Regions from separate parts of the Pediococcus sp. M21F004 genome, predicted to be linked through region 2. Evidence: predicted binding sites of a transcription regulator. Region 2 holds the regulator's gene; the other holds the start of a gene.
What was found. The regulator LexA, encoded in region 2, represses DNA repair genes until DNA is damaged. The targets are predictions, from matches to a motif close to CNAACANNTGTTNG.
Positions count from the first base shown of each region.

Region 1: recA (recombinase RecA) is a predicted target of LexA. The motif match lies at 4,570-4,583, and genes of this name have one in related genera.

Region 1 is NZ_CP177314.1:2,023,327-2,035,980, reverse strand. It holds gene rny (ribonuclease Y) at 169-1,728, opposite strand; gene ACLHK8_RS10125 (ISL3 family transposase) at 2,071-3,312, shown strand; gene recA (recombinase RecA) at 3,414-4,496, opposite strand; gene pgsA (CDP-diacylglycerol--glycerol-3-phosphate 3-phosphatidyltransferase) at 4,803-5,387, opposite strand; gene ACLHK8_RS10110 (helix-turn-helix domain-containing protein) at 5,403-6,281, opposite strand; gene ymfI (elongation factor P 5-aminopentanone reductase) at 6,351-7,076, opposite strand; gene yfmH (EF-P 5-aminopentanol modification-associated protein YfmH) at 7,073-8,377, opposite strand; gene yfmF (EF-P 5-aminopentanol modification-associated protein YfmF) at 8,370-9,641, opposite strand; gene ACLHK8_RS10090 (amino acid ABC transporter substrate-binding protein) at 9,795-10,646, opposite strand; gene ACLHK8_RS10085 (amino acid ABC transporter ATP-binding protein) at 10,667-11,302, opposite strand; gene ACLHK8_RS10080 (amino acid ABC transporter permease) at 11,314-11,964, opposite strand; T-box leader at 12,126-12,353, opposite strand; gene mreD (rod shape-determining protein MreD) at 12,423-12,654, opposite strand, start outside.
Region 2 is NZ_CP177314.1:290,859-303,512, reverse strand. It holds gene ACLHK8_RS01675 (D-2-hydroxyacid dehydrogenase) at 1-442, opposite strand, end outside; gene ACLHK8_RS01670 (GIY-YIG nuclease family protein) at 510-797, opposite strand; gene ACLHK8_RS01665 (tRNA1(Val) (adenine(37)-N6)-methyltransferase) at 778-1,539, opposite strand; gene ACLHK8_RS01660 (lysophospholipid acyltransferase family protein) at 1,623-2,246, shown strand; gene ACLHK8_RS01655 (ABC transporter ATP-binding protein) at 2,282-4,078, opposite strand; gene ACLHK8_RS01650 (ABC transporter ATP-binding protein) at 4,068-5,831, opposite strand; gene ACLHK8_RS01645 (IS30 family transposase) at 5,969-7,042, opposite strand; gene ACLHK8_RS01640 (YneF family protein) at 7,213-7,440, opposite strand; gene ACLHK8_RS01635 (DUF896 domain-containing protein) at 7,601-7,855, opposite strand; gene lexA (transcriptional repressor LexA) at 7,993-8,622, shown strand; gene ACLHK8_RS01625 (glycerate kinase) at 8,687-9,811, opposite strand; gene ACLHK8_RS01620 (hypothetical protein) at 9,825-10,067, opposite strand; gene ACLHK8_RS01615 (hypothetical protein) at 10,220-10,837, shown strand; gene ACLHK8_RS01610 (hydroxymethylglutaryl-CoA synthase) at 10,893-12,065, opposite strand; gene ACLHK8_RS01605 (amidohydrolase family protein) at 12,278-12,654, opposite strand, start outside.

The sequences.
Region 1 (12,654 bases), 360 kb from region 2:
TCTAATTCGAACATTTAAAACTATCTGTCCTATTTTAACATTTAACCTTTAGAGTGCCTACTAACTGTGCTGGCTTTTCCAAGGTAGTGTCATTAAAAATGATTTCAACTATTTTAAAAATAAAAAAGTCTGGCAACAGATACTTGCCAAACCTTCTTAATATTCTATTTATTTAGCATAATTTACAGCGCGAACTTCACGAATTACGGTAACTTTAACTTTTCCAGAATACTCTAACTGTTTTTCAATTGCAGTTCTAATATCATGAGTCAATGTGGTTGCCTGTAAGTCAGAAATCTTTGAAGGTTTTACGATTACCCGTATCTCTCGACCGGCTTGAATCGCATAACTCTTCTTAACGCCTTTAAACCCATCAGCCAAATTTTCTAGCTTCTCGAGTCTATGAATATAATTTTCTAGAGAATCACTGCGGGCTCCTGGCCGAGCAGCTGAAATTGAATCTGCTGCTGCAACCAATACTGAAGTCACATATTCGGCACCGACATCTCCATCATGGGAAGCAATGGCGTTAATTACCACTGGACTTTCCTTATACTTCTTTGCAAATTCTACGCCGATTGTCACATGGGATCCTTCAACCTCATGGTCAACCGCTTTTCCAATATCGTGTAATAATCCTGCGCGTTTAGCTAAAGTAACATCCTCACCTAATTCAGCTGCTAAAATACCTGTTAATTTAGCAACTTCAATTGAATGGTCCAAAACATTTTGTCCGTAACTAGTGCGGAACCTTAAGCGACCAACTAACTTGATCAACTCAGGATTCATCGAGTGAATACCAAGATCAAAAATGGTTTGTTCCCCAACTTCACGGATCTTATCATCCATGTCTTTGCGAGCTTTTTCAACCATTTCCTCAATTCGAGCTGGATGAATCCGACCATCCTGAATTAACCGTTCAAGTGCCATTTTGGCAATCTCACGACGAATTGGGTCAAATCCACTTAGCACAACTGCTTCTGGTGTATCGTCAATGATTAAATCAATACCAGTCAAAGTCTCTAAAGTTCTAATGTTTCGACCTTCGCGACCAATAATTCGACCTTTCATGTCATCACTGGGGAGATTCACAACAGTAACAGTTGATTCCGTAGCCACATCGGCTGCACTTCTTTCAATAGCTTGGGCAATCAGATCGGTTGCCACTTTTTTAGCATCTGTTTGTGCCTTTTCTTCACTTTCGCGAATCATTTTAGCACGTTCGTCTGCCAAGCCATCACGAACCTCGTTCAGAATCAAAGATTGCGCGTCTTCTTGTGACATTGCCGCAACCCGTTCTAACTCTTCTGTACGTTTTGTAACTAATGAGGATGCTTCTTGTTGTTGTTCGTCAATCCGCTTTTGCTCAGAACTTAGTTTTTCTTCCTTACGTTCCAAACTATCTTCACGTTTTTCAAAAGTGTTATCTTTATGATCCAAAACCTCTTCTCGCTGTAACAAACGTTCCTCTTGCTTCTGTGCTTCTGCACGTCGTTGCTTAAGTTCGTTTTCTACCCGAGTTCGATAGCGGTGACTTTCGTCTTTAGCTTCTAAAAGGGCTTCCTTTTTTTCAGTTGCCGCCTGTTTCTTAGCATTGTCTAAAATACCACTAGCTGTATCCTGCGCATCATGCACATTTTTCTCTTGAATGAGTTTGTGTACATAATAACCGATGATATAGCCAACAACAATAGCGATGATTGCGAGGATTATATTGAAAACAATCATGTTTCCACCTCCGAATCATCAATAGTTGGTTAATTTTCTAACCGAATTTTATGATGCTATTTTGATTATTCACACAATACTTAGTTTAGCATTCCGAAGGCAGTTTAATCAAGCTATCTCACTATTTATATTTGTTCAATCACACAATTTTTATAAAAATATGTTAAAAATTTTCTAAAAAAATAATTCACTGCATTTAAACGGGTCTACACTTTCTGGTATTGGTGAATAACTAATACCGGTTTTTTGTCTGTTTTGAAAATCAGAAAAATAAAAAAGGACATCTGTCCTCTTTGTGCTACGATTTAATCGCCAAAAAAAAATCGAAAAGAGGAAATTCAGATGTCCCTAACTAATTCTATCTTATGCTTATTCGAAATAACAGACCCAAACTTAATTGTCACTGGTATTTCTAAAGAACGGTGTTCCACAAACCAACGTATTCATGTCGTCCATGCAACTTTGTCTTATCAACTTTTAAAGTGCCCACATTGTGGCCATAAAAGCTTAATTAAAAACGGAACTCACATGAGTCACCTGCGTTTAGGAACCTTATCCGGTGGTCGTTACGAAATGCATTTAAAACGTCAAAGATACCAATGTAAAGATTGTTCAAAAACCTGTGGTGCTAAAACTAAGTTGGTTAATCGTAACGAAACTTTCACACATAATATCAAACATCAAGTGATCGTTTTGGCACGCGATATGTTGACGAGTAAAGAAATTGCTAAACTTTGTGGAATTTCGCCAAGCAGTGTTCAACGAATCCTAAATGCCAATATTCACTTAGCCTATCGTGTTAAACATCTCCCAGAGAATCTTTGCTTTGATGAATTTCGTTCCTGTAATCACTGGATGTCCTTTAATTGTTGCGATGCCGTTAGTCATCGCCGAATTGTTACTTTAAAAGATCGGCTAAGTAAAGATATCATTGACTACTTTGAAGCTCGTTTTTCGGTTCAAGAACGTGCCCAAGTTCAATCAGTGACGATTGACATGAATGCTGAATATGGCAGCTTCATTCATCGCTTATTTCCCAATGCGGCCACGATTATCGATCGTTTCCATATTATTCAACTGGCTGGGCGTGCCTTAGATAATGAACGCACGCAGACCATTCGTACTATCCAAGATAAGCATTCACGAATTTATCATATTTTAAAATCTCAATGGCGTTTATTTCATCTTGATGAAATAAAAGTTAATGATTCTAAGGCTGTTTATTTACGCGGAATTAACGAGTACATGACGCAACAAAACGCCATTGATTTAGCTCTAGACGCTTTTCCCAGATTTAGATCTGTGTATCAAACCTATCAAGGTATCTTAAGTGCCATACACCAAAAGGATGCTAATGCGTTCCAATCCTTACTTACTAACTACCAACCCACTAGTAATCAAATGGACATAACGATCAACACGTTTATCAAAAATGGTTCAGCCCTTCTAAACAGTTGTCGTTATCCATTTTCCAACGGTCCAATTGAAGGACTTAATCGTAAAATCAAGGCATTAAAGCGTAACTGTTTTGGTTTTCGAAATATTGACAACTTCTTTATCCGGATTAGTTTAATTCATGAGTAAACAAAAAGCACATTCACCGAAGTGAATGTGCCGTTCAAAATCTCCACCAATACGATTTGACAGAGACCCGTTTAAACAGTAAATTATTCTTTCAAAATATTTTATTTCTTTTTAGATGTTTTAAGATCTAGTGTAGAAGGATCTTTCTCTTCTTTTGATTTTTCTTGTGCTGCATCTTTTTCTTCGGGTGTTTCATCCATTCCAAACGCGACACGAACTTTTTTATAAATTTCTTCTCGCTTTTCCGGATTGTCTTCTAAATACTGCTTAGCGTTTTCTCGACCTTGTCCAATGCGTTCCTCAGCATATGAATACCAAGAACCACTCTTTTGGATAATGTCCTTTTCAGCAGCCATATCAATAATCTCACCAGTTTGAGAAATTCCGTGACCGTACATGATGTCAACTTCGGCACGCTTAAATGGAGGTGCAACCTTGTTCTTAACGACTTTAATCCGAACTCGGTTTCCGATAATATCAGTACCGTCTTTAATTTGTTCTGCACGTCGAACCTCTAAACGGATGGTTGCATAAAACTTCAGAGCACGACCACCAGGTGTGATTTCGGGATTACCAAACATAACACCGACTTTTTCACGAATCTGATTAATAAAAATGGCAATTGTTTTAGTTTTATTAATTGAACCAGAAAGTTTCCGAAGTGCCTGTGACATAAGCCGTGCTTGAAGGCCAACATGGGCATCACCCATTTCACCTTCAATTTCTGCACGTGGAACTAAGGCAGCAACCGAGTCCACAACAACTAAATCAACAGCCCCACTTGATACCAAGGCGTCTGTAATTTCTAGACCTTCTTCACCTGTATCTGGCTGAGACAACAGCAAGTCATCAATATTAACACCCAAGTGTTCTGCGTACACTGGATCTAATGCATTTTCTGCATCAATATAGGCAGCTGTTCCGCCCTCTTTTTGAACCTGCGCAACCGCATGCAGAGCAACCGTTGTCTTACCAGAACTTTCTGGTCCATAGACTTCAACGATTCTTCCACGAGGATAGCCACCAACACCCAGTGCATCATCTAATGCTAAAGAACCGGTAGAAATGGTAGAGATTTGAGTTTGAGCAGAATCCCCCATTCGCATAATAGAGCCCTTACCAAAATTCTTTTCAATTTTTTTTAACGCAGCGTCTAACGCTACTTTTCTTTGATCATCAGCCAATTTGTTTCCTCCTTAACGGGAATACCTAACATTCATAATAATACTGATTTTCTACTCAAATTGCAAGTAAAAACGAACAAAAGTTCGCATTATTTAAAAACTTTCTTAATTCACTTAATACGCCCACAATGATTTGCCTTCTCGAAGAAAATTAAGCCGTTGAAAACATAATTTTTCATCATCTTTAGTAAAAACTGCCGCTTCCTTAATTCATCCCCCTATATAAGTAAATACGCTTTTCGTACTCAAAAATTCTTTTAATAAAAAAAGAGCCTGACAATTTTGCCAAAACTCAATTTATATTTATTAGTTAAATCCGTCTGAAAAAACATTCCGATTTTGTACGAAATAATCGATTCCTGAATAAATTGTAAAAAATAAACAAATGTAAAGCATAATTGCAGCCATGGGAATGCTTAATGCGGCAAACAACACATTATTTAAAATTAATAAAATAATGGCAATCATTTGCGAAGTTGTTTTTATTTTTCCAGGCATGGCAGCAGCCATCACTTGGCCATCATTTTCGACAATCAATAACCTTAGACCTGTAACTGCCAACTCGCGGCAGACAATAATAGCAGCTACCCATGCTGGTACTTTAGCAAACGAAACTAAAATAATAAAAGCCGACATAACTAACATTTTATCTGCCAATGGATCCGCAAATTTTCCGAAATTAGTTACTAAATGCCTCTTACGGGCAATTTTTCCATCAGCCAAATCAGTCAAAGACGCCACAGCAAATATAATTGCCCCAACGACCTTTGTAATGGCAATCGATGTCCCAACCCAGGTGACTGTCCCCCAGGTAAATGGCATAACCATAATAATAATAAAAATTGGAATTAAAATAATCCGAAATACTGTTAATTTATTTGGTAAATTCAAAAGTTGTCCTCCTGCTTAATCCTTAATATTTAAGGTGATTGTTTTTGTTTGGGTAGTATCATTTTGAGGATTAAAGTTGAAACTCTTGCCATTCACTTTAACGGTGGTTTGTGGCGCGTTTCCTAGGCTAATCGAAACCTTAGAAATACCCTTAGCAATCTTCACAGTGTGTGAAGTCCCTGTTGGTAAAGTAGCAGCCCAACTCTGTGTGCCATCACTTGAAACCGAGACCCACGCATTACTTGTTCCCGCCGTAATGCTCAAACTTGATCCATCAGAAGGGGCATTTTTTAAATCATATTCTGTTGTTGAAGTCCCAACCTGAGTGATTTTTTGAGCTTTTTCTTTAGATGACGAATTGGAAGATTCACTAGAACTTGATTCTTTCTTTTTTGAACTGCTTGCATCATTTGTAACACTCACCTTGCTACTTGTGAGATGTGGTTGAGCTGTATTTCCTGAATGGCTCATCCCCCAGATAGTTCCTAAAACTAAAACCACAATGACAATAACTACTACAGTCGGCACATAGGCTGCGTACTTTCCGTACCGTCTGGAAAACTCGCTTTCTTTTACAACTTGTTTGTGTTGGGTTGTCCTAGAAGGCAAAGGTCCAATAGGCGTTGGGTTTCTTCGCTGGCCATCACCAGTAGTTTCTTGTAGCTCGCCAGCCAGCAATTGGTGGGAATCAAGCCCAACCACATTTGCATATTGGCTAACAAACGATTGCACGTAATAATCTCCTGGCAGATCATTCATTTGACCGGCCTCAATGGCCATCAAGTAACGCTTTTGAATCTTGGTTTTCTCTTGAATATAATCAATTGTTAAGCCTTGATCCATTCTTGCGTCCTGAAGCCTTTTTCCGATCTCTTTATTTTGTTTCTCACTCATCACTTTTCACCCACTATTAAATTAGTCCGCTACTAGTATAGCATATCCAAATCCACTAAAATTTTGTTCTTACTTTAACCAGCCACCATCTACATAAATGGTTTGACCCGTCATGTAACCAGCATCTTGATTTGTTAATTGAACAATCCAAAATGCAATATCAGCTGGTGTGGCGAATTTTCCAGTTGGTATATCATCCGTAATTGCTTGGCGTTCATTCTTCGCTAAAAATTGATTCATATGCGTGTCCACCGCTCCAGGTGCTACCACATTTACTGTAATACCAAGAGAAGCCACCTCTTTCGCATAAGCGTTGGCAAAAGCAGTTTGTGCGCCTTTAACCATACTATAACTAACTTCCATCGCACTCCCTACAGCTCCATAAACAGAACCAACAAATATGATTCTCCCATGGGTCGATTTAGCCAGTTTTTCTTGTAACGCTTTGATGATTTCGATTGGTACAGCAACTTGCATACTCCATAAATGTTGAATTTCTTCCTTGGTTGTTTGGACTAATAGTTTGTAAGTCGTGGTCCCTTGCGCAAAAATAATTGTATCCAACTCAAAGATGTTTTCCAAAAATTTGTCCAGATTTGTAGCCGTACTCATATCAAAAGAAAAACTTAAAAAATCTTGTTTTGGATACTTGGCGTGTAACTTTGTAATCAATTCGGTAATTTTTTCGTTTTGCTGATTATAGTGTAAATATAACGACCACCCTTGAGCAGCCAACTGTTTTGCAGTCTCAATACCAATATCGCCAGAAGCTCCTACAATTAAAGCATGTTTCATGGTTTCACTCCCATTGGCATAATTTGGAAGGTACTCAATCCTTTTGCATTAAACAGATCTTTGGCGACTTGTTCTAGATCTGTCAATGTGATCTGCTCGTAAATGGTTTCTTGATCAAACACAGTCGCCTGATCAAACAATTGTCCTTCATATCCATTTGCGATTGCTTCAACTGAGTCCATACGTGCCACTAAACGTCCCATCATTTCCTTTTTTGCAAGTTCAAACTGATCCGTTAATGTTGGCAATATTTGTTGTGCGTTCGTCAAAATGTTTTCAATCTGGTCATTAAATTGATCTGGATGGTCGGTATCACCACTAAAGCTAACATAGTGAAATGACCGGGCAAGATCAAATTCATATGAAAAAGTATCATCAATGACGCCTGAATCATATAACTTTAAATATTGTTGAGAAGATTCGCCAAATAATAAGTAAAGTAATAAATTTACCTTCAATTTATATGCTAATCCAGCTCGTCCTGCAGGGACTGGATCCAAACCTTTAAGACCCACAATACTTTTTGGGCGATTAACAGCCATTTGGACTTCTGCATGCTTAATAATGTCCTTACCATTTGGATCCTCCAACGGAAGCTTGGCATTAGGCGTTTTAAACTGTGGGAAAGTTTTCGTGTTTTGATTTTGAATAACCCAGTTAAGTGTCTCTTGAGGATCAATATTGCCGACGATAAATAAATCCATGTTTGCTGGATGATAAAACGTTTTGTACGCCAGATACAGATCTTCAGTCGTGATTTTAGCAATTGAATCTACAGTTCCAGCAATATCAATATGAACCGGATGCTTAGGATAAAGGTTATTTAATATCCCCATGTATAATTTCCAATCCGGATCATCATCATACATTTGAATTTCTTGTCCAATAATTCCCCTTTCTTTTTCAACAGACTTGTCTGTAAAGTATGGTTCTTGCACAAAGTTAAGCAAAATTTCTAAATTTTCCTTGATGTTTTGTGTTGCAGAAAATAAATAACTAGTTCTTGTAAAACTTGTGAATGCATTTGAATCCGCACCATATTTTCCAAACAGGTCAAAAGCATCGTATCCTTTTTTATCAAACATTTTGTGTTCCAAAAAATGGGCAATCCCATCAGGCTGCGTGACATACTCAGTTTTACCCTGGGGAATGAAGGTTCGATCAATTGAGCCAAAATTGGTGGTAAAAACAGCATAAGTTTTATGAAATCCTTTTTTAGGTAAGAGGTTAACTGTTAACCCATTGCTTAGAGTTTCTGTGTAAAGATTTTCGCCAAATTGCTTATATGTTTGTTTACGCATGTATTTTTACCCCCGAACTCAAGAAATAAACGGCCTGTAAACTAACTTGCTTAGCAACTTTCATAATCGCTTCCCGTGACACTTTTTGGATTTGTTCTTCCCAGTCCTCAGCAGAAACTTGACTACCGACCAGATCGTTGGTAAGTTCTCGACTCGCATAAACACGTTCTAAATCCAACGAAGAAACGTAATTTGAAACTAAACCTTTTTTAATTTGTCCAAGTTGTTCATCGCTAAACTCACCATTTTGCATGTCGGTTAATTGTTCAGCAATAATCGTCAGAACCTGTTCTTTGTCTTTGGCATTAATTCCTGCTTGCACCACCATTAAGCCATTAAATACATCCACACTACTATTTGCATAATATGCCAAACTAGCTTTTTCACGGACATTCATAAATAGTTTTGATAACGGGGAGCCACCAAACAACGCATTAAAAACGATTCCAGCGTAATAATTTTTATTTCGAAAATCGGTTGGAAATTGATACGCTAAATCTAATTTTGCTTGAACAACGTTTTGATTTTCACTCCGCGTTTGAAAAGTTCTCATAGGTTGTTTAATCGTTGTTAACCCAACCAAATTAGATGTTCGCTCTGCTAATGGCCATTGACGAATTTGATCGGCAACTTGCTCGGCATTCACATTTCCGACTACATATATTTCAACCCGATCTTGTGCTAAGACTGATTGATAATAGTCATATAATTCATGATTTTCTATTTTTGCTAGGCTTTCAACATCGCCAAAAGCAGGCACCCGTTGAACTTCATCCTCATTAAAAACTAATTTTTGTAACTGAAGTGCAGCGTATGACTGTTTATCATCTCGAAGCGCTTTAATATACGCGATTAAATTAGCTTGCTGTCTTTGAAAAGTTTGATCATGAAAGTTACCAGCTTTTGCCAATGGATTAAAAATCATCTCCTGCAAAAATTGAATTCCTTCTGATAGCAGGTCTTCCGATGAATTCAAAAAATGATCATTTGGCAGCGATAATGAAAAAGTAAGATCATGAATATTTTGTTTTCGCATCACGGTTGTTCCAAACCCAGCCCCATAAAGCTTTGATAATGCTTGGGATACTAAGATCTGTGTCACATATTTCTTGGAACTAGTCTCTAAAATATTGGCTAATAATGAACGATAACTAGTTTGCTGTTTTGTTGCATTTTCTAAAAAATGAACCGATATTTGGGTATTCTTGAATTGAGATACCGGAATAACCGTTAACGCAATTCCTTGTTTGATTTGTATTCGCACTAAATTACCTCATTTAAAAATTATTTACTATCTTTTATTATACGCGATTTTCAATGACTATGAATCCCTAAAAAACATTTTAAATAAAACAAAAATATTGATCTAGATTAGCTTTTTTATTACTAATCCAAATCAATATTTTTTGAACTCTATTTAACTTTTTGGCTGTTTTTCAACTGGAGCAGTATTACCAAACCATTTTTCGTTAATTTTTTTCAAAGTTCCATTTTTATACAGCACATACAATCCATGATTAATTTTCTTCCGTAAGGTAACATCCCCTTTGCGAATACCCACCGCAAATTGTTCCTTTGGAAAATCACCTTGAATTTCTCGATAACTATTTGGATTACTCTCTTTCTTGATATAATAACCCGCATAAACATCATCAATCAGTAATCCTTGAATTCGGTTCGCTCCTAAATCAATAAACGCATCGTTAAACGAGTCATATAAAATGGGCGTTTTGTTTTTAATCTTATTTTTAAGCAACTGGGGTTCTTTTTCTACGTCCTCTGCACCTGAAGAACCACTTTGAACCCCTAAGATCTTCCCAGTCATTTTTTGAAAACTCGTAATATTTTGATTGCGTTTGCTGACTAGGACTTGTTGATTAGCTAAATACGTGTGACTAAAGCTAACAACTTTGGCGCGTGCTGGGGTGACTGTGAACCCATTCCAAATCAAATCAATTGTTCGATTGCGTAACTCAGTCGTGTTCATAGACCAATCAATACTTTGAAAATCCACTTTGATTCCGTATAGCTTAAATACTGCTTTAGCTAGATCAATATCATAGCCCGTTAACTTACCATTCTTTTCACGGAAGCCCATTGGTACAAAGCTGTCATCCAGCCCGACAACAACTTTCCCACGTTTTTTAATTGTTTGCCAATAATCAGTAGTATTTGCGCGTTTTGTTGCATTTTCACAGCCGCTCAAACTAGGAAGTAAAACCAGGCAAACTGCCATCATGAGAAAAACTAATCTTAACTTTTTTTTCATGTTATTAACCTTCCGTTTCCTTATTTGATAGGTGATACGTGTAACTGCTTATCAGCAACTTCATTAGCAAAATCCATATCATGGGTAACCACAATCTGGGTCATGCCATCCCGTTTTAAGCCTTTAATAATTTCACTAACTTCACCACGTAATTCAGGATCCAACGCGGAGGTAGGCTCGTCATAGCAAAGGATTTGAGGGTGCATCGCTAAAGCTCTCGCAATTGCTACCCGCTGCTTTTGACCACCAGACAATTGATAAGGATAAAGATTTTCCTTACCATCTAGTTGCAACCTCGCAAGACTAGCTTCAGCTTCTTTTTTTGCAGTTGCCACGTTTTTTTTCAAAACCATTTGCGGCGCCAATGTTACATTATCCATAACCGTTAGATTAGGGAATAATTGAAAATCCTGAAAAACGACGCCGATCACACTCTCATTCCCGCTATTTTCATAAGGATCAAACTTTTGGTCATTGATATAAAAACTCCCACTATCGATCTTTTCTAGTCCACTTATACAACGGAGCAAAGTTGTTTTACCAGCTCCAGAAGGCCCTACGATGGTTAGGATTTCACTATCTGGAACTTCAAAAGATAGCTTATCAATAATAACTCGTCCATTAAATGTTTTGGTTAAATCATTAATTTTCAACATATTTAAACCTCCTAGCGCCAATAAGCATAGTGTTTTTCGACTCGTCGTAAGATATAAGTACAAACGGCTGTTAACAGTAGATAAATAATTCCAACCAACAGGAGTGGAACTAAGGTTACATCTCGAGATGAAGCGACATTTCCGGCTCGCAATAGATCCCCAATACCAATGACGTAGACTAATGAAGAATCCTTAACCAAATTAATAACTTCGTTTCCGATAGATGGTAAGACAATCTTGGCTACTTGAGGAATAACAATTTTCCGAATCGTTTGCCAATAAGATAATCGTAATACCTTTGCTGCCTCGTATTGCCCTCGATCAACCGACTGAAGACCACCACGAAAGATTTCTGCAAAATAGGCTGAATAGTTAAGAATAAAAGCAAATAGCGCTGCATCATATCTTTGAAAAACAATCCCCACGATTGGTAATCCATAAAAAACAAAAATTAACTGCAATAATAAAGGGGTCCCTCGCATCAACCAAACGTAAAAGTTCAAAATATATCTTATCGGTCGAATTTTGGAAACTAGCCCTAATCCAAAAATCATTCCGATTGGTAATGCTCCGATTAAAGTCCAACAAAAGATCTTCAATGTCATGGTAGTCCCTGATAATAAGGATGGTAATATTTGTGATATATAATTTAACGAAAACATGCTTATCCCCTCCAATTTTATGTATAAAAAAAGCCTCTTGAACTATAAATAATAATTCAAGAGGACGAGTTAGCGCGGTTCCACCCCTGTTTGTAATTGCTTCACAACAATTACCTCAGTAAGTTGAACCTACAAAAAAATCCCCTCAGGTATAAAATACCCAAGAGGACGCATCAACGTGGTTCCACCTCATGTTTCTGATAATTTCACAATTACCAGCTCAACAAGTTATAAGTTCAACTTTAGGAGATAACGATCACCCGTGCCTTCCTAATTAACTCAGAAGACAAACTCGCAGATGTGTTTCGAACAAAGTACATGCTTTAATCTCACCACTTAAAGCTCTCTGAAATGATTCTTTGTTCTACTCTTCCGTTCATTGTTTTTAAATATTGTATTGAATATAAGTCTTTTTTTTATTCTCGTCAAGGGCTTTTCAAAATTAATTTTCTAAAATCTTAATCTATACTTCTAAAATTAGCTCCCCGCGTATGCCGGAAAAGACTTTTGATTGGCAAATACAAGATTACAAAAAAGCATAAATTTAATGCCAATGTGGGGGCAAGATTATACGCCACAAAAACCGATGATGTAATAGTTGTATAGTGAACCATTTCAAAAACGATATAAAAAGCACTTTCATACAAGGTCAAGGCTAAAAAGAAAGTTAACAGAATCGAAAGAAACGTG
Region 2 (12,654 bases):
CAACGGTTAATTCGTTAAGTTCTTGAGCAATATCTGGTGCCCAACGGAAATCGCCTTTAGCCATTTTGTTTTCAAAGCGTGGTAACCGGCGTAACAAAGCCATCAATGCAGTGACTGATAATTCGGCAATTGCACTTGGTGAATATGCAGGAACGTTAGAAACCTTAATATTGTATTTCTTAACGGATTCAACTGGAACGTTGTCAACGCCAACATTTCGTAAGGAGAATGCGTGGATTCCAAATTCATCCATCTTCTTAAAGATGCCGTCAGTATAAGGTTTTTGCTGATAAGCAACAACCCCGTCATAACCTTTAGCTAGGTCAATATTGTCTTCAGTCAAAAGTTCGGCAACAGCCTTAACCTCAACACTATTATCTTTAACCCATTCATCTAAATATGGTTTTTCATCATCACGAATACCATAAGCAATAATTTTCATTACAAAAATTCCTCCTTAACAAATGTGACTTTAGTATAACACTGAAAACAAAATCATGAAAAGACTTTCACATTTTTGGAAGTTGCACATCATGCAATTTCAAAAAGACAATTTTTGCTGCCCTAGTTTGATGCTTAAAGTGATATTCAGCACTTAACGCATCGTGTTTTTTTTCATAGCTTTCAGAATAAATCAGTCGTACAGGTCGCCTACTCTTGACACGTGTATATTTGGCACCATTTCCTGCATTATGTGTAGCAACCCGTTGTGCCAAATCTACTGTAAAACCACCATATAACGTACCATCTGCGCAAAAAAGTACATAAAAGAAGAACTCACGCTTTTTCTCCACCATAAAGCAATCCCTTCACTTCTGTTGAGTATTCTTTCCCTTCATAAGTATACAATGGTTCCACAAATCGCATACCGCCTGCTCGACCATCTTTTATTGCTTCAATTAAAACCATATTAGCCTCTCCATTTTTCCGTGGATAAACTAGCCGAACTTTTTTTGGTGCTAACCGATATCTTGTCATGACTGACAAAATCTCTGAAAACCGTTCCGGTCGATGCACGAGGTATAATTTTCCGTTCATTTTTAGCAATCCAGAGGCCACTTCTAAAACTTGGTCCAGTGATGTTTTGATCTCATGCCGCGCTATTGCTAAATAGGGGTTCGGATTTTTTTTACTCGTTGTTTGGTCTTTGAAATATGGCGGATTGCAAAGCACATAATCAAACGAATCTTTTTCAAATTTATTAAACGTATTTGCTAAATCCAGGTTAACCATATGAACCTGGTTTTGCAGACCATTTAGTTGAATACTCCGTTGGCCCATATCAGCAAGCCTCTCTTGCAATTCAATTTGAAAGATTTGGCCCTTTGTTTTTTGACTGGCAAAAAGCCCAACAGCCCCATTTCCAGCACATAAATCCATAATTTTAATTTTTGAAGATATTTTTAGATTTGCAAAATCCGCTAAAAGAACAGCATCTAATGAAAAGGAAAAGACGTCTGGGCTTTGAATAATTTTAATATCTTGACTATAAAGTTGGTCAATTCTTTCATTATTATATATTTTTACAGATTCTTTCATTTTTCCCCTTCATCATCACTTGCAACAATCTCTTTTTTTGGTCATACTAAACTTATAAATTAGCATGATAGGAGAATCGTACAGTGCTTTATTCATTTTTAAGAATTTTAATCCGAATATTATTATACATTATCAATGGTCGTCCTCGTTACTTAAACCGAAAGAATCTTCCAAAAGGTTCGTACATCTTAGTTGGTCCTCACCGCACTTGGTTTGATCCAATTCTATTTGCATTAGCGGCTAGCCCTAAGAAGTTTTCGTTCATGGCTAAAGAAGAACTATTCAAGAATCCAATTATTCGTTGGATTTTGGTTAAATGTTACGCTTTTTCTGTAAATCGGAAAAATCCGGGTCCTTCTGCTATTAAAACACCAGTAAAAATTTTGCGTCAAGGAGAACTTTCAACCATTATTTTTCCCTCTGGTTCGCGTCATTCCCAACATTTAAAAGGAGGCGCTGTTGTCATCGCAAAAATGGCAAATGTGCCACTTATCCCAACTGTGTATCAGGGACCATTATCTTTTAAAGCACTTTTTTCTCGAAAAAAAATTACCGTTGCGTTTGGTGAACCGATTTTAATTGATCGTAAACAACGAATGGACGATGCTGGTAGAGATGCACTTGACCAGCAATTACAAAGCGCCTTTGATCATTTAGACAAAGAAGTTGACCCTAACTTCCATTATATCGATATTTCAAAAAAATAAAGCCGAAAACTAGCAATGCTAGTTTTCAGCTTTTTTTATGAAGGTACTGTCTTGGTATTTCCTTGTAACTGATACATGTCAAAGTACATGCCATGCTTAGCAAGTAATTCATCATGCGTTCCCCGTTCAATAATTCGTCCATGTTTCAACACTAAAATTTGATTAGCATCCTGAATTGTTGAAAGACGATGAGCAATCACAAGTGACGTTCGGCTCTGACTCATTTTTCTCAAACTGCCTTGGATCATGTCTTCTGTTTCAGTATCAATATGGGCAGTTGCTTCATCCAAGATTAAAACTTTCGGATCACCAACTACCGTACGGGCAAATGAGATTAATTGACGCTGACCACCAGAGTATTCCGCTCCTCGTTCAATCACTTTGTTATGGTATCCGTTTGGTAATTCTTCAATGAAATGATCTGCTTGAACAAATTGTGCAGCACGGCGAATATCATCATCGGTAATCTCGTCATTATACATACGAATATTAGAAGCAATGTCTCCATAGAATAAAAATGGTTCTTGTAAAACTAACCCAATCTTCTTGCGCAATTCTGCTGCCGGATACTCACGAATATCATGGCCATCAACCAAAATCTGTCCAGACTGAAATTCATAAAATCGCATTAATAAATTGATTGTGGAACTCTTGCCACTACCAGTCGATCCAACTAACGCAACTGTTTCTCCTGGATTAACCGTAAAATTAATGTCATTCAAAACATTATTTTTACCGTCATATGAAAAAGTAACGTGTTTAAATTCAATTTTTCCTTCTGTAATTTCAAGATTCGACTTTTCATTTTGCTTAGGCTGATAATTTTCATTATCAAAAATCCGCAAAATTCGGGTACTTGCTACAAGACCATCCTGAAAAGTCGATAGATAATCCATCATTGAAGACATTGGATTATAAAAGCTGTCAATATAACTTACAAACGCATAGATAACCCCCGCAGCTACTGGTTCCTTAAACGCATTAATTCCAAACAGTCCTAAGGCAATAACGACACCAAGGGCATACATTAAATTAATGATAGGATTTAGTAATAAAGAATTCATCCGAATCATCGAAAACCTAGCAAACAGATAATCATTATTGGTTTTTTCAAATTCCGTTTCAATCCTTTTCTCCTGCCGAAATTGTTGAATAACACCAATTCCAACTAATGATTCACTAATTTTTGTATTTAACTGACTCAAGTTTTCCCGCATTCTTCTGTATACCGTTGAACTATATTTTTGGTAGAACCAAATTATGAAAACCAAAAATGGCAGTAATACTAATGTTGCCCAGGTAATTTTGACATTGGTTGTAAACATCGCCACTAGGGCAGATGCCATTCCGAAAACTCCCACAATAAGAGTCAAAAATAAAGTCCAAAAGTCCTGCAAACTCATCGTATCGTTTGTAACCCTAGAAACAATTGAGCCTGCCGGCGTTGCATCAAAATAACTCATACCTAATTTATGCAACTTTCTAAATAGCAGGACACGCACTCTTTCTAATGTCCTTTCGGCTCCCATGGCGTACAAAAAGGTTTGACCAAACTGAAAAATAGCCTGCAAAATTGCGCCCATAAAATACAAGCCGGCAAACAAGAACATTATGGAAAGCGGCGTTGAACTATGAACCAAGAAATGATCCATATAGTATTGAATCAATCTTGGAAGCAAAATATTGATTACACTCACAATTCCTGCAAAGATAATGGCAACCACAAATTGTTTCCAAAAAGGTTTCGTAAACGGTAGCATCCGTTTAATTGTGTGAAATTGCTCTTTAACGGTCATAGTATGCGACCAAATTGATTCTTTTTTATTCTGCATCTAGTTCACCCTCCTTCGCAATTTTGGTTTCCATTTGCTGCCTATGGAACATATCTTGATACCAACCATCTTGTGCCAATAATTGTTCATGCGTTCCTCGCTGAATAATTTTGCCATCATCCAGGACCAGGATTTCATTTGCATTCATGACACTGCTCAATCGGTGAGCAGCAATAATGGTCGTTTTTCCTTTCCGTTCTTGGCGCAATTCCTGTAGAATCTCATGTTCTGTTTCACCATCAACTGCGGAGAGTGCATCATCTAAAAGAAGTACTTCCGGGTTGATAATGAGCGCCCGTGCAATAGCAAGCCGCTGCCGCTGACCACCAGATAAGGAAACGCCTTGTTCGCCAACCTCAGTATCAAATTGAGCAGGTTGCTCTAAAATATCTTCATACAGATCACTTTTTTTTGCAGCTTCTTCTACTTCTTCATCGGTTGCAGAAAAGTCCCCAAATTTAATGTTGTTTTTAATTGTGTCAGAGAATAGAAAACTTTCTTCTGGAACGTAACCAAGTGAAGGCAAATATGAATTCAACGCATAATCCTTAATATTAATTCCACCGACAGTTATCGCACCTTTATACTCATCAAATTCACGCAAAACAAGCTTCATAATTGTTGATTTTCCAGTTCCAACTTTTCCAACCAACCCAATGGTATTTCCTGCAGATAATTTAAAATTAACGTTATCCAAACTACTTTTTTCATCACCCGGATAAGTAAAGGATTGAATTGCAAAATCTAAATCGCCAGTCGCCCGTTTCTTCACAGCGTGTTTATCGTCAATAATGCTGGATTTGGCGTGGAGTAACAAATTAACCCGGTCGTAACTAGCATTACCACGTTCCATAATGTTAAATAGATTTCCAATCGCAAACATTGGCCAAATTAACATTGTAATATAAGAAATAAACGAAACTAGTTGTCCAATATTGATTACATTATGCACAACAAACGATCCCCCAACAACAAGGGTAATCATGTAAGAAATTCCAATCAAAATTGTGGTCATCGGGTTAAACAGAGCATCCAAAGCATTTACTTTTCGATTAATTTTTATGGTCTGATCAATTAGTTTTTCAAAATCAACTGTATCTTCTTTATCTTGTCCAAGGGATTTGATGACTTTGATCCCCATAATACTTTCCTGCGCTTTATTATTTAGCTTAGAAAATGCCGCTTGTGATTTTCGAAAGGCAATATGAATTTTAGTCCCCAAATAACCAGCAGTTACCGCAAGAATTGGGAACGGAATCATTGCCAGAAGTGTCAATCGCCAGTCAACAAGGGCCATCATGGCAATAATTGTTGTAATCCCTGTAATAATTGAATCGGCAAACGAAAGAATTCCAGAACCCGCAACCTGTTGAATCGCCTGCAAATCATTCGTAGCATGAGCCATTAAATCACCAGTTCGATGTTCTTGATAGAAGGTTTGGTCCATCTGCATGTAGTGGGTAAAAAGGCGACTTCGTAATGTTTTTTCAAGGCGAGCTGCCCCACCAAATATTCTTGAACGCCAAACAAACCGAAAAAGATACTGGAGAATACCAACAGTCGCCAAAATGATTAACGAAAAAACTAGCGTTGACGCACTCAATTTTCTTGTGCTAATTACTTGCACTAAATTACCAATAATCTTAGGCGGTAAAATGTTTAAGACAGCAACAAGCAGGAGAAAGATGACTCCAATAAGGTAATTCCATTTTTCTATCTTAAAAAACCAAGCTAATTTATGAAAGATTGACACGAGTTACTCCTCCTAATATTACTATCTTCTATAATTTGTCCATTTTTTGGCAACGCAAATTGCAAGAACAAGTTAGCCACCCCGCAGGCGAAGTTGCGGGGCATGTCAGAATATCTATTGAAGATTGGAATAAATGATTAAGCAATGCGAGTTTTGCGAGCGCGCGCTGCTTCAATCTGAAAAGCTTTTTCAGGTGTTTGGTACTTTAAGATACGTCGTGGTAGTTGGTTGAGACGTGCTTCAACCAGGGCAACAGTCTTAGGACTAATTGTATCTAATGAATATCCTTTAGGTAAATAACGTCTAATCATGCGGTTATGAGTTTCATTGGTTCCTCGTTCAGAAGAACTATACGGATGGGCATAATAGATATCAGCAATGCCAGTTAAAGCTTCTTCCAAGGTTGTGAACTCCGTTCCATTGTCAGCGGTAACGGATTTGATCAGATCACCAAATTCAGCACAAATCCCTTTAATGGCATAGGCTACGGAGTCAGCATCTTTGCCTTCAATCAAACGAATAAAGTCAAAACGAGTTTTACGTTCAGTGAAGGTCAATAGGACACTTTCATGGCCACTACGTTTACCAACCACGGTATCAATTTCAAAGTGGCCAAATTCATTGCGCTTGTCGACACGCTTAGGTCGTTCTTCAATACTTTTACCAATCAAACGTCGATGTTTATGCGACCAGTGATGTTTCGTACGCCGTCTGGTTTTCTCAAGCAAATCAAGATTGCGGATTTCTAATAATTGCGCATCAATATAGTTATAGAGGGTCTTAGTGCAGACCATCTCTGTACGCTTAAATAAATGATGTTTGTGGGCGAAGCCAACTGCTGCATCAGGTGACCAATGATCTTGATGGAAATGATCATCAAAGTAGGCCAAAAAATTAGTAATGTGTTTGAATTTTAATGGTCGATGACAGTGCTGACGATTCATTTCATAACGAATTTGAGCTGTATCAGGAGCATAGATATTGAAGTACTGTTCTTTACCATTAATCTTCTTTACCTGTTGAACACAGCCACGTTTGAGTTCGTTATTGATAGTTTGATGGCAAACACCAAGTTCCGTCGCAATTTGACGAGCAGATTTGCCTGCAGCAAGCAATCCCGCAATTTTTCCACGTTCAATTGGTGTTAAATGATGACCCTTTGAGTGAGATATGGTAAGCTGTTCTTGCGCCAAGACGAAAACCTCTTTCATTGTTTAGTGTAGGAACTTCAATGATACCTGATTTTTTCGTCTTGGCGTCTTTTTATTTGACCATTTTTACAAGGTGGCTAACTTGATTATAAAATCTGCGCATTTTTTGGCAACAAAAAAAGGACAAAAAATAATCTTTGTCCTTTATCATTCATAAAATCTGTCTAAAACTATTTTTGATGTTTAGATTGGTTCTGCATAGAAGTCATCATTTGATGTAACTTCTTTTGTGATGGTTTTTGTCCCATTTGCAACATCATAGTTCGTAACATATCTTCATTGATTGGAGGATTATTCTTAAGATAGCTTTCCATATATTTACGAGCAGCAAAGAAACCACCTACTGCTCCGACTAATACCGCAATAACGACGATTAAAATCCAAATTCCTGTTGACAATGTCCTAACCTCCTATCAATTATGTATACTACTCTATAGTACACAAAAACTTCGTAAAATAAAAGAGGTCGATCTGATTTATCTATCAGTACCTCTTATTCTATCATTAAATTTAAATAAGAAAAGATTAAATGATTATTACAAAACTAAATGATAAATTTTAATCATCACGAAGACCCTTTTTACGTTGAACTTCTTTCACCTTTTCGGGTGTAACTTCCTTACCGCTCTTGTCAAAAACCTGCATCATTTCAACTTGGCTCTTAAAGCCTTCTCTAAACCGTTTTAAATACCTTTGACGCAGATCTTTTCGCTCAATAATTTCCAAATCTGTTAATCCGTCACTTTTTGCTTTATGTGCTAGTTCATTAATCCGTTTGATTAACTTCTGAAATTCTTCATCTGATTTAGTCAATTTAATCACTCCCGATTTCTTTATACATAATTCTACACTGTTAATGACTTTTTTTCAAAAAAACAAACCCGAACGTTTGTTTGAATACTAAATTTACATATGGTAAAATGAAAGCAAGAAAACGCGAGGTGCTCACAATGTCAAAAACATCTGAAAGCAAGCAATTTGCTGTGCTTCGGTTCATATATGATAAAGTAAACGAAAAAGGATATCCTCCGACCGTCCGAGAAATTGGCGAAGCTGTTTCCTTATCCTCTACTTCTACTGTACATGGCCATATTGAAAGATTGCAAAAAAAAGGGCTTCTACAAAAGGATCCTACAAAACCACGGGCTTTAGAAATTACACCTGCTGGTTTAGAAGAACTGGGCGTTAGTGTAACACCTAACAAAATCCCAGTATTAGGAACTGTCACTGCCGGAGAACCTATCTTAGCAGTTGAAGAAGCCACTGACTTTTTTCCCTTACCACCAGAATTTGAGCATGAGGACGGGGACTTGTTCATGCTAAATATCCGTGGTGAAAGTATGATTCAGGCTGGTATTCTAAATGGTGACCAAGTAATTGTGCGCAAACAAACTTCTGCAGATAATGGCGACATTGTGATTGCAATGACTGAAGAAAATGAAGCCACTTGCAAACGATTCTTTAAAGAATCAGATCATATTCGTTTACAACCTGAAAATGATACGATGGCACCAATTATTTTAGATAACGTCAGTATTCTTGGTCGCGTCGTTGGCTTATACAGAGATCAAATTTATTAAAATAAATAATGGGCTTCAATAAAGTTAGTTTTTTCTATCTTTATTGAAGCCCATTTAATTTAGATCAAAAGAGAAAGTTTTTAGCTAACCATTCACTTGCCTGACGAATGTTTTCAGGTCCCCTACTTAACGTCTGATCAACCAACTTTTGACCGTCATTTATATTTTTAACCAGTGTGATATTTTTAGGTAAGTCACCTAAATTCGAGGAAACTTTCCCTGCTAAAATAATTACCTGACACTTAGGATTTATTTGCAAAGCCATTTCAGCAATTCCAAATGGAACTTTTCCATTTTTTGACTGCGTATCAAATGACCCTTCCCCGGTAATTATAAAATCTGCGTCTTCACAATCTTTTTTGAAATCTAGTAATTCCAAGATTGTTTTAATACCGGATGTCAGCTGTGCGCTAAAAAATGTTTTCAAGCCATAGCTCAAACCACCTGCACCACCAGTTCCCCAATCGTCTGCAAAATCTAGATTCAAATCTTGCTGAACTATTAAGGAAAAGTGGTGGAGATTTTCTTCAAGGATTTTTTTATCATCTGATGAAGCTCCTTTTTGTGTTCCAAATATATTAGTTGCGCCCTCTGGACCTAAAAGAGAATTCGCCACATCATTTAAAACAGTTACCGGTACTGATAGGACGTCTTTTTCAGGTGTCACAATCGTTTTAAGTTCACCCAAGCCGATATTTCCTAGAGGAATTGGTTCTCCAAATTTGTTCAACAACTGGTACCCAAGTGCCATAGCAACACCTGCACCACCATCATTTGTGGCACTGCCGCCGACCCCTAAATAAATCTTTTTGGGGTGATAAGTAAGACAGGCTTTAATGAGTTGCCCAGTTCCATAAGTTGTGGCGCTAAATGGGTTAAGCTCAGAACTATTCAAATGTTCAATTCCACTCGCCGATGCCATATCAATCACAGCCACACCACTATTTGTGATTCCAAATTGGGCTTGAATAGGACGACCTATTGCGTCCAAAACTTCACGAGAATATAGTTCTCCCTTCAAGTGGTCCATAAGCACTGACATTGTGCCTTCCCCACCATCTGCCATGGGCAAGGACACAATGTCAATTTGCTGCTTGGCTTGTTTCAACCCAGCCACAATCTGTTTAGTTGCCAGTTTAGCCGTCATACTATTTTTAAAAGAATCTGGTGCCACAATAATTTTCATCATTTAAACCTTCATTTCACTGCTGCTTTTCCTCATCTAATTCTACTCGGACAATTTGAACATGCTTACAATCCTTTACTTCTACAACCGTATTATACTGAATTAATGTCGCTTTGTAACGGTCACGACGATCAATTTGTAAAATTTCAACTACGAGCTTAGTGCTTAATATGTTTATTATTTTGCCAACAAAAGGATAATCTAAATCATCACAATTCACACATTTTATCAACATTCCAATCTTGAGTTCAGACAGCATTTAATCACCGCCAATCATTAGTTTAACTATATAATAACAATAAGAATACTCATAATACAATCTATAACCTTCGTCATAACGTATTTTCTCGATTGTACTTTCAGTTTTTTTGCGCGATAATATAAGAAAACATCCATACAAGGGGAATAATTATGTTATTTTTGTTCATCATGGCAATTTTTGCACTCATTTTATCCATTCTTAGACTTTCAATGGTCATTCAAAATGGCGAAAATTTAATTTCACCAATTTTACTTATTTTAGTTTGTGCTGGGCTCATTATCTATAGTGGGATTAACCTACCTTTCTGGCATAACTCTAAATCAAATAGCACCACAAATAATACTTCTACTGCGCTAGTTTCCAAATCTTCCAAAGACTTTTCAAGTGCTGGTACAAATGCCTTTCCAGATGGTTCAGACAAGCAGAAAAACGCGGCTCAGTCTGTTAAAGCCCACAATATTCTTACCTCTCTTCAAAAAAATTACAACGGTACAGGAACAGTTACTTTCGTTAAAGGAACTAAGGAATATCGGGTTAAACCAACTAACAAAGATTTTGTCAGCTCGTTAAAGGCTTTAATAAAAACACCAGCTAATGCAAAAGAAGCTAACTTCGATCAAGTAGTCACAAACTTTAAAAAACTTTCCTTATCCATTAAAAAGAATTTAGGAAGTGGCTATTCAGTTTCATTGATGAATCCCAACAAAGAAGATCAGCCAATCTTAACAGCTAAAGATGGTGTCATTACTTATAACTATTTCAAATAATCAGTTAACTAAAAGGGGCCGCGCATCCATCCGATGCACGGTCCCTTTTGTTTTTTTAAACTTCTCGCCGTCGATATAAACGCTGCTGATCTTTTTGACCCGCTAGATAAAACTTAGCAGAATCCAATTTATCATTAGTCACAAAATTATCGTTAGTCAAAGGCATCTGTGAATTAAACATAGTTTCATACTCAGAAATTGAAAGTTCTTCCCGATCTTCTAGCACTTTTTTGATTGATCCACTTTCAATTGCAGTTTGAAAATTTGTTTGAAGAGTTGCCACATAAAACTCGCCTTCCGCTCCAGATCCATAACTGAATAGGCCAATTTTTTGTCCACTTTTCAGGTTCTCACTATTAACTAGGAGAGAAAGTAAGCTTAAGTATAAGGAACCCGTATATAGATTCCCAACCTCACGGCTAAAAATACGTGAATATTCAAATTCTCTTAATAGTTGGTTTGCATGCCGTTCATCGGTCCTATTTAAGACAGATTTCAGGGCCTTTAATCCCATCTTTGTGTAAGGAAGATGAAAAATAACTGCCTGTAAATCGGCAAGTGAAGATTTGGTTTTAGTTTGGTATTCGGTTAATGTCCGATCAAAAAAATCGATGTATTCTTGAGAAGAATACTTACCATCCACTACGGCCTCTGTTGCATATAATGGCCGCCAAAAATCCATGATATCTGCCGTGTAATGGGCGGATGGCTCTTCGATTGCCAAAATTTTAGGATCTGCACTAATGATCATGGCTACCGCACCGCCACCCTGAGTTGGTTCACCGGCCGTATGCAAGCCGTATCGCGCAATATCAGAACCAACGACCAAAACTTTACTGGCTGGATGTGCAAGGACATGATCTTTAGCAAGCTGAATTCCCGCCGTCATTGCATAGCAAGCTTGTTTAAGTTCTACACTTTGAATATCGGCGCGCAATTGCAACAAATGCTGCAGATAGATTGCTGCAGATTTCGAATTGTCGATACCAGACTCCGTTCCAAACAAAACTAGATCAATCTGATCGCGGTTATTGTCATTAATAATTTGGTCAGCAGCATTGGCCGCCATTGTGACCGCGTCTTGTGTATTTGGAATAACCGCCTGTTTACTCTGACCAATCCCAATCAAATACTTTCCAGGTTCTTCATGACGGGCTTTTGCCAACTTCGCCATGTCCACATACCATCTAGGTGTGTAAAATCTAATTCGATCTATTCCAACTTTCACCGCAACCAGCCTCCGTTTTCCGTTAAGTTCTTGCTATAGTTATTTTATCATACTCAATTTAACTGCCAAACGATTCAGAAAACCTTTTAACTAAAACCTAAGCATTGTTCCAATTAATCTATAATATTATTTTCAATCATGCTTAAAACGGCTGGTGGAAATGCATATAAATCATCCATGTTTATCGATCTTCCTTAATTTAACAATACCTATTATTTGTTTAAATGTAATAATTTTGCAGCATTAGTATAGGCAATTTTTTCTTGATCCTTGGCGCTTAAGCCGGCGTCAGCTAAAAATGTCGCTACACCAGTGGGATGATTGTATGGGTAATCTACTGAATACATCAAATGATCGCTACCCATTTCTGTCATATCTAATTGTAATTGAGTGTCAAAAAACATACCGCTGGGCGTAATATAAAAATTGTCTTTATACGTCTGGCTAATACTCCGTTTGAGTTGAACCGTTAGCCCAATTGTTTGATCCATCCGTTCTAGGAAGTTAGGCACCATTTCACCCCAATGACCAGTTATAATGTGCAAATTAGGATGACGATCAAACAATCCAGATAAAATCAATCGAACCA